Regions from separate parts of the Metabacillus sp. SLBN-84 genome, predicted to be linked through region 1. Evidence: predicted binding sites of a transcription regulator. Region 1 holds the regulator's gene; the other holds the start of a gene.
What was found. The regulator CtsR, encoded in region 1, represses protease genes until heat stress. The targets are predictions, from matches to a motif close to ATGGTCAATAAAGGTCAAACA.

Region 1 (4,425 bases):
AGGCTTATCTCCCCCAAGAGTCCACATCGACGGGGAGGTTTGGCACCTCGATGTCGGCTCATCGCATCCTGGGGCTGTAGTCGGTCCCAAGGGTTGGGCTGTTCGCCCATTAAAGCGGTACGCGAGCTGGGTTCAGAACGTCGTGAGACAGTTCGGTCCCTATCCGTCGTGGGCGCAGGAAATTTGAGAGGAGCTGTCCTTAGTACGAGAGGACCGGGATGGACGCACCGCTGGTGTACCAGTTGTCTTGCCAAAGGCATCGCTGGGTAGCTATGTGCGGAAGGGATAAGTGCTGAAAGCATCTAAGCATGAAGCCCCCCTCAAGATGAGATTTCCCATCACATTTGTGAGTAAGAACCCTGAAAGATGATCAGGTTGATAGGTCTGAGGTGGAAGCGCGGTGACGTGTGGAGCTGACAGATACTAATCGTTCGAGGACTTAACCACAGTCTAACTAAGCGTAAATTGCACGTGAATCTTGTTATCAAACGTTACTCAGTTTTGAAAGAATAACTCTTTCAACCAATTGCATATTGTCTGGTGATGATGGCAAAGAGGTCACACCCGTTCCCATGCCGAACACGGAAGTTAAGCTCTTTAGCGCCGATGGTAGTTGGGGGTTTCCCCCTGTGAGAGTAGGACGTTGCCAGGCACGCAGAAAAGAGGACAGCAGAGATGCTGTTCTTTTTTGTTGTTCGGAAAAGAATAGGATGTAAGTAAATTTAACCTGGGCAAGGGTATTTGCGCCAGAAATAATGAGTGATGGTAATCAATCACCTGAATCGTACCCTGCTAAACCGTAAAACGATATCAAAGGGTAAGCAAACATCCGAATCGTACCCTCTAAAACTGTAAAACGATATCAGAGGGTAAGCAAAGTCTCGAATCGTACCCTGCTAAACCGTAAAACGATATCAAAGGGTAAGCAAACATCCGAATCGTACCCTGTAAAACTGTAAAACGATATTAGAGGGTAAGCAAACACTCGAATCGTACCCTGTAAAACCGTAAAACGATATCAGAGGGTAAGCAAACACTCGAATCGTATCCTGTAAAACCGTAAAACGATATCAGAGGGTAAGCAAACACCCAAATCATACCCAATAAAACAAAATGATTTCGGAGGGTAAGCAAAAGCCCCGATCACATACCCTCCAAAACCGAAAAACAATCTCACAGGGCAAGCATGCACCTGGATACCATAGCAATTCCCGCCGAACTCTTATCCACCCAATCCAAGCATGCCTTGCCGCATGAACTTTTATTCTTATGCAGAAAAGCTGCGTTTAATGGATCCCGGTCAGAAAAACAGCTCATTATTACCGATTGTTGACGTATACATAAAGTATTATCCTTCCTCCACCTTCCTTTCATTACTCTTCCCATTTAAAATAATACGGCAAATTCTGTTTAAAAACGTTTCACTGCCGTTAATAATGGAAATAGATAGATGAGCAGTTATGAGTTGAAAAAAAGGTTCGTTCGTTTTATATTAGTGTTAAAGTCAAATATAGTCAAAGTCAAGTTAGGGGGAGGCGGAGTGCGGAACATCTCGGATGTCATTGAACAGTATTTGAAGCAGGTGCTTACGACAAGCGGCAAGGAGATCGTCGAAATCAAAAGAAGCGAAATTGCGGATAAGTTTCAGTGTGTGCCCTCACAAATCAATTATGTCATCAATACCCGTTTTACGATTGAAAGAGGATATATCGTAGAGAGCAAAAGGGGAGGCGGCGGCTACATTCGGATTATAAAGGTAAAGTCGAATGATGCTGCGCATTTAATTGATCAGATCATGGGCATTATTGACAGGCGGATCTCGCAGTCATCTGCTGAAGATCTCATATTAAGGCTTGTAAGTGAAGATGTCATTTCAGAACGGGAAGCAAAAATCATGCTGAGTGTGATTGACAGGTCCGTTTTATATATTGAACTGCCGCACAGGGATGAATTGCGGGCAAGAATGATAAAGGCCATGCTGACTTCCTTGAAATACCGATGAGAGCAGGTGACAGACTTGATATGCCAGGAATGCAATGAGAGACCGGCAACATTTCATTTTACGAAGGTTGTGAACGGCGAAAAAACTGAGGTTCATATTTGTGATAAATGTGCTCAGAACAACAGTTCCATATTCATTGACAGCAGCAAAGGATTTTCTATTAATAACCTGCTGGCAGGCCTTTTGAACATGGATTCATCCGTTTCCGCGTCAAAGCAGGATGTTTTTAAAAAAAATGAAGTTCTGCAGTGTCCCGGCTGCGAGATGACGTTTCAGCAGTTTACAAAAGTGGGACGGTTCGGATGTTCCGAGTGCTACCGGACGTTTAAAGATCAAATTAACCCGATTCTGAGAAGAGTCCACAGCGGCAATACGGTGCATGCTGGAAAGATTCCAGAGCGAATTGGCGGTAGCATTCACATCCGCAAACGAATAGAGTTATTAAAACAGAATCTAAAAGAGCAAATTCAGCAGGAAGAGTTTGAAAAGGCTGCTGAAATCCGGGATGAGATCCGTTCGCTTGAACTTTCGTTAAAAAGTTCCAGAGGAGGTGAATCCTGATATGTCGCTTCAGCAGTTTATTAACCAGGCGATGAGTGCCTGGATGAGCAAGGATGGGCCTGATTCAGACATTGTTCTCAGCAGCCGTGTCAGACTGGCAAGAAACATTGAGAAGTACAGGTTTCCGACTTTTGCTTCGAATGAAGAGCTGCAGGATATTCTCTCTCTTTTTGAAGAGACGTTTGCGGATAAGAGCGTAGATGAGATCGGCAAGCTTGAAATGCTCCGCATGGATGATTTGCAGCCTATTCAGAAAAGGGTGCTCGTTGAGAAGCATTTAATCAGTCCGAATTTAGCAGAGGATTCTTCGTTCGGCGCATGTTTGCTGTCTGAGAATGAAGAGGTCAGCATCATGCTGAATGAAGAGGATCATATTCGCATTCAGTGTCTGTATCCCGGTCTGCAGCTGAAAGAAGCTTTAAAAGCAGCGAGCAGGCTTGATGACTGGATGGAAGGTTCGGTTGATTATGCGTTTGATGAACAAAGAGGATACTTAACCAGCTGCCCGACAAATGTGGGAACAGGGCTGAGGGCATCGGTGATGATGCACTTGCCGGCTCTTGTGCTCACACAGCAGATGAACAGAATTATTCCGGCTATTAATCAATTAGGTCTGGTTGTTAGAGGAATTTATGGGGAAGGCAGCGAAGCATTAGGTAACATCTTTCAGATTTCCAATCAGATTACTCTCGGCAAGTCTGAGGATGATATTGCAGAAGATCTGCTGAGTGTGGTGCACCAGCTGATTGAAAAAGAGCGCTCTGCACGGGAAGCTTTATATAAAACGTCGCAGGTGCCGCTTGAGGACCGTGTGTTCAGATCTCTGGGCACGCTGACATACAGCAGGATCATTGAATCCAAAGAAGCAGCAAAATGTTTATCAGATGTGAGACTGGGAATTGATTTAAATATCATCAAAGATATTTCCAGAAATATTTTAAATGAGCTGATGATCCTGACTCAGCCGGGATTTCTCCAGCAGTATTCCGGAGGAGCATTGCGCCCGGATGAACGGGACATAAGAAGAGCTTCATTAATCAGAGAAAGACTAAACCTTGAAATGGTCAGAAGGATGGAGGATGATGAAGGATGATGTTTGGAAGATTTACTGAACGCGCTCAGAAGGTTCTTGCATTAGCACAAGAGGAAGCTGTCCGTCTTGGACATAACAATATCGGCACAGAGCATATTCTTCTCGGTCTTGTAAGAGAAGGTGAGGGCATCGCTGCAAAAGCGCTGACAGCTCTTGGCCTTGGATCAGATAAAATTCAAAAAGAAGTGGAGAGCCTCATCGGCAGAGGACAGGAAATTTCACAGACGATACACTACACTCCCCGAGCTAAAAAGGTGATTGAGCTTTCCATGGATGAAGCTAGAAAGCTAGGCCATTCATACGTGGGCACAGAGCATATTCTTTTAGGTCTTATCCGCGAAGGAGAAGGTGTGGCTGCACGGGTGCTTAATAACCTCGGTGTAAGCTTAAATAAAGCACGCCAGCAAGTCCTCCAGCTGCTTGGCAGCAATGAGTCCGGCTCTGGCCACCAGAGCGGTTCGATGAACAATGCCAATACGCCGACCCTGGACAGTCTGGCACGCGATTTGACGGCCATTGCACGCGAAGGCAGTCTTGACCCTGTCATTGGGCGAAGCAAAGAAATCCAAAGGGTCATTGAAGTCCTAAGTCGCAGAACGAAAAACAATCCTGTTTTAATCGGGGAGCCTGGTGTCGGTAAAACGGCAATCGCAGAAGGCCTTGCCCAGCAGATTGTGAACAACGAAGTACCTGAGATCCTCCGTGACAAGCGTGTTATGACACTTGATATGGGAACTGTTGTAGCCGGCACGAAATACCGCGGTGAATT
Region 2 (4,425 bases), on a different contig from region 1:
TAGTACGCACGGACATCTCTTAAAAACTGGGCAAACGTTACGCCGTTTGGAACAAGCCAGCTTTCAGGATCTGAACGTCTTCTCGGATCAAGTGTGCTGTGCGCGACAATTTTAGAAGAAGGATCAAGATTAAACCTCCGGCAAAGATAGGCATGGTACCAGACATAACGGTCATACGCTTCGCGGAAAACCCCCGTGCGGCACAGCTCCACTCCAATTGCAGCATTATTCGCATCAGCCCCGAACAGCCGGTTGTCCTCGGGATTTGTATATAAATTATGATAGGCTCTCTCATTTAGAGGGATAATCTCAAGAATTTTTCCGTCATCTATAAATGTATGGGCAGACGCACTCGGCTGTGAATTATTAAAATAGGAAAAATGGTCATCTGCATCAGCAGAGTTATTGGCGGTCTCATGTGCAACAATGAAGAGAGGGCCGGTTAAACTAGTTCCCGGTCTCGCATTTCCAATTCGAATATAGCGTTGTTCAATCTGATATTTATCCGAAACACTCACTATTATCACTCCTTTATATAGTAGATGATAGAGTGAGGAGTTTTGGAAAGGCACTTACCCTGATGCATGAGCCTGTTTCCTTGAAAGTCTAGCAGTTTCGACTGATCGTTCTTTGAAAAAATGAAAAAGAGCTGCTTCCCTAAGGAAACAGCTCTCTATCATTTAGACGCGCTCGAGAGGATTCGAACCTCCGACAGACGTGGTACCGGAAACCACCGCTCTATCCAACTGAGCTACGAGCGCACGTATTGGCCAGTAGCGCTATTATACGACAAAACCTTTGCCTGTTTCAAGCGTTATTTTTCTTTGTGTCCAGAAAGCGCTATATTTTATGCACTTCCAAAATATACAGGCGGGCAGATTCTATTGTATGATTAGAAATACAGGCTTTACAACAGCGGCAGAACGGGTAAAGGGTTTATAACAGCAACAACAGAATAAAGGAGATAAAACATAATGACAGACCGCTATTCAATAAATGTAAACGGTTCTTCCTTTGATTGGGATTTATCACAGGCAGCCTACCAATTTGAAGGAGATGAAGTCGTATTATTCTGGATCAATACGGCATTTAAAACATTTCTTGATTCAATTGAAGAAATTTCCGGGGAACAAGCAGCAAGAGTTGTACTTGAAACTGCAGGGTACCGTACAGGAGAAATTGTCAGCGACTTTTATAAGCGATCCATCGGAAAAACAGAGGATATCTTAAAGAGCCTGCCGAATACATATGTTACAGCCGGCTGGGGTAAAACCGCGATCGATGTTCTGTCCTATGACGACTGCAGAGCTGTAGTGAGGATCGAAAATGGCTGGGAGTATAAGGTGAACAAAGCTCAGGGCAAGACGGTGGAGGGTTCGTTCCTGGCCGGTCACTGGGCCGGCGTCCTAAGCGGACTGTTCGGGAAAACCGTCTGGTACAGAGTGGTGAAAAGCCAGACAAGCGGAGATCCATATTCAGAATTTGAATTTTCGCCTTCCGGAATCACTCCCCAGCGAAATATCCGCTCACTGATTCAGGAGCAGGAAAGGGCTGACATGATTGCACTGGAACAAAGTGTTGCTAAGCGGACAGCCGATCTTGTTGATTTGGTAAAGGAAATTTCTTCTCCAATCATCCCAGTTCTTGACAACATCATCGTCCTTGCGATGATCGGAAGATACGACGAAGCGAGAGCTGAGGAGCTTTTAACAAAAACGCTCTCTAACCTGCCCGAGTATAAAGCGAGGTTTCTTATTCTCGATCTGACAGCTATTTCACAAGTGGACGAGTTTACAATCGACTTGCTTCAAAAGCTTGTTCAGGCTTCTGCGCTTCTTGGAACTTCATGCATTCTAGTGGGCATTTCACCCGAACTCAGCATGAAAATCGTCAGCTCGCGGTATCAGATGCAGAACATTCCATGCCTCTCTACGCTTAAACACGGCATTCACTACGCCCTGGCACAGGAAGGACTGCATATCTCAAAAAAATAGCTCCTTCTTCTCCAATCGTTTGAAAAAAAGAAAAATTGGGTAACATGGTTACAGTTACTAGCTCTGACATATACATAAGAGGTGCCTTAAAGATGCTCAGGCGGCAGCGTTTCGTTTGACCTTTATTGACCTTAGTTGTATGATGAGAGTACATAAATTTACCTTTACTTTAAAGGAGGAAATACGATGAATTTAATTCCTACAGTTATTGAACAGACAAACCGCGGTGAACGTGCATATGATATTTACTCACGTCTTTTAAAAGACCGCATCATCATGCTTGGAAGCGGAATTGATGATAACGTTGCAAACTCAATCGTTTCTCAGCTTTTATTCTTAGAAGCAGAAGATCCGGAAAAAGACATTTCCATCTACATCAACAGCCCAGGCGGATCCATCACTGCCGGTATGGCCATTTACGATACAATGCAGTTCATCAAGCCGCAAGTATCAACAATCTGCATCGGTATGGCAGCTTCTATGGGAGCATTCCTTCTTGCAGCAGGCGCCAAAGGCAAGCGTTATGCCCTTCCAAACTCTGAAGTCATGATCCATCAGCCTCTTGGAGGAGCGCAAGGCCAGGCTACGGAAATTGAGATTGCTGCAAAACGCATCCTTTTCCTTCGCGACAAGCTTAATCAAATCCTTGCAGACCGCACAGGCCAGCCGATTGAAGTCATCGCGCGCGACACAGACCGCGACAACTTCATGACAGCAGAGCGTGCACTTGAGTACGGCCTGATTGACAAAGTCATGGACCGCAATACGTTAGCAGACAAAAAATAAAAAGTGCAAAAAGAACGGCATTGTGCCGTTCTTTTTTATTTGGATTTAACAGCCATACGAATACCAATTACCTCTTTTTCTAGCAAGATCTTGGGTATTTGGCAGTTGATTTGGTGCACTGGACTTGGTCAGGCAGCTAAACAGGTACCTGCGCAGTCCCGATTAACAGAGATCAGTGTGTTACTTCCAAAAATGAGTGGAATACAACCAACTTCGCGCATTTTACAAACAACTTTGATTGCGTATCTACCAACTCTTTCTGATTTACTACCAGCTCCCCGTTCAAAGGCAAATTACTTCATTTTCCAGCAAGATCTTGGGCATTTGGCAGTTGATTTGGTGCACTGGACTTGGTCAGGCAGATAAATCAGGCACCTGCTCAGTCCCGATTCATAGAAATAATTGCATTACATCCAACAATGAGTGCAATACTTCCAACTTTAATCATTTTACAACCAACTTTGTATGCGTATCTACCAACTTTCCCTAATTTACGACCAACTCCCCATACAGGCGCAAACTACCTCTTTTTCTAGTAAGATCTTGGCCATTCGGCAGTTGATTTGCTGCACCGGACCATTACAGGCAACCGCCGGTAAACTTGCGCCATAAAAAAAAACGGCCCAAAGGCCGTTTTAAGCTTCCTGCTTTACGTATTCCGTTAAAACTTCAAGTGCTTCGTTTTCGTCGTGGCCTTCTGCAATCAGTGTGACGGTTGATCCTGAGCTGATGGCAAGGCTCATGAGCCCCATGATGCTTTTTGCGTTAACCTTTTTTCCATCTTTCTCAAGGAAGATATCTGATGCGTACCTGTTGGCCTCTTGTACAAATAACGCTGCGGGACGTGCTTGTAAGCCTGTTTTCAAACGAACTTCGACCTGTTTTTGAGCCATGTAAATCCCCTCTGCTTTCCCCTTTTTATTTGATTGTTACCGGCTGGCCGTTTCTAAGCTGTTCTGCAATTTCGTCCAATTTTCTCAGGCGGTGGTTTATGCCTGATTTGCTGATTTTGCCGCTCGATACCATTTCTCCGAGCTCTTTCAGCGTGACATCCTGATACTCTACCCGCAGTCTTGCAATTTCGCTTAATTTATCAGGCAGAGCTTCAAGACCCATTTTTTCATCAATGTATTTAATATTTTCAACCTGGCGGATCGCAGCGCCAATTGTTTTATTTAAGTTAGCGGTTTCACAATTGACGAGCCTGTTTACGGAGTTTCTCATATCTCTCACGATGCGTACATCCTCAAAGCGCAGCAGCGCCTGATGGCCTCCAATGATACTTAACAACTCGGAGATTTTTTCCGCTTCCTTGAGATAAGTGATATACCCCTTTTTCCGCTCAAGTGTTTTGCTGTTCAGGTTAAAAACATTCATCAGCTCGCACAGTGCATCATTATGCTCTTTGTACAGAGAGAAAATTTCCAGATGGTATGAGGATGTTTCAGGATTATTCACTGAACCTCCTGCAAGGAATGCCCCTCTGATATACGATCTTCTGCAGCACTTCTTTTTAACGAGATCTTCGGAAATGCTTCTAATAAAGGTGAAATTCTCCCCAAGGATGCTTAAATCCTCCAAAATTTCACGGGCTTTCTCTATCAGCCGAACGATATAGACATTATTCTTTTTCAAACGCATTTTT

Region 2: the regulator CtsR is predicted to act here: its motif matches at 2,107-2,127, upstream of clpP (ATP-dependent Clp endopeptidase proteolytic subunit ClpP).

What each region holds. Positions count from the first base shown of each region.
Region 1 is NZ_JBRJIP010000003.1:8,535-12,959, forward strand. It holds rRNA gene RKD52_RS20280 (23S ribosomal RNA) at 1-447, shown strand, start outside; rRNA gene rrf (5S ribosomal RNA) at 537-652, shown strand; gene RKD52_RS20290 (CtsR family transcriptional regulator) at 1,541-2,002, shown strand; gene RKD52_RS20295 (UvrB/UvrC motif-containing protein) at 2,018-2,563, shown strand; gene RKD52_RS20300 (protein arginine kinase) at 2,565-3,656, shown strand; gene clpC (ATP-dependent protease ATP-binding subunit ClpC) at 3,653-4,425, shown strand, end outside.
Region 2 is NZ_JBRJIP010000001.1:557,900-562,324, reverse strand. It holds partial or broken gene RKD52_RS02730 (peptidoglycan recognition protein family protein) at 1-518, opposite strand, end outside; tRNA gene RKD52_RS02725 (tRNA-Arg) at 686-761, opposite strand; gene RKD52_RS02720 (STAS domain-containing protein) at 975-1,994, shown strand; gene clpP (ATP-dependent Clp endopeptidase proteolytic subunit ClpP) at 2,181-2,780, shown strand; gene RKD52_RS02710 (HPr family phosphocarrier protein) at 3,416-3,673, opposite strand; gene whiA (DNA-binding protein WhiA) at 3,699-4,425, opposite strand, start outside.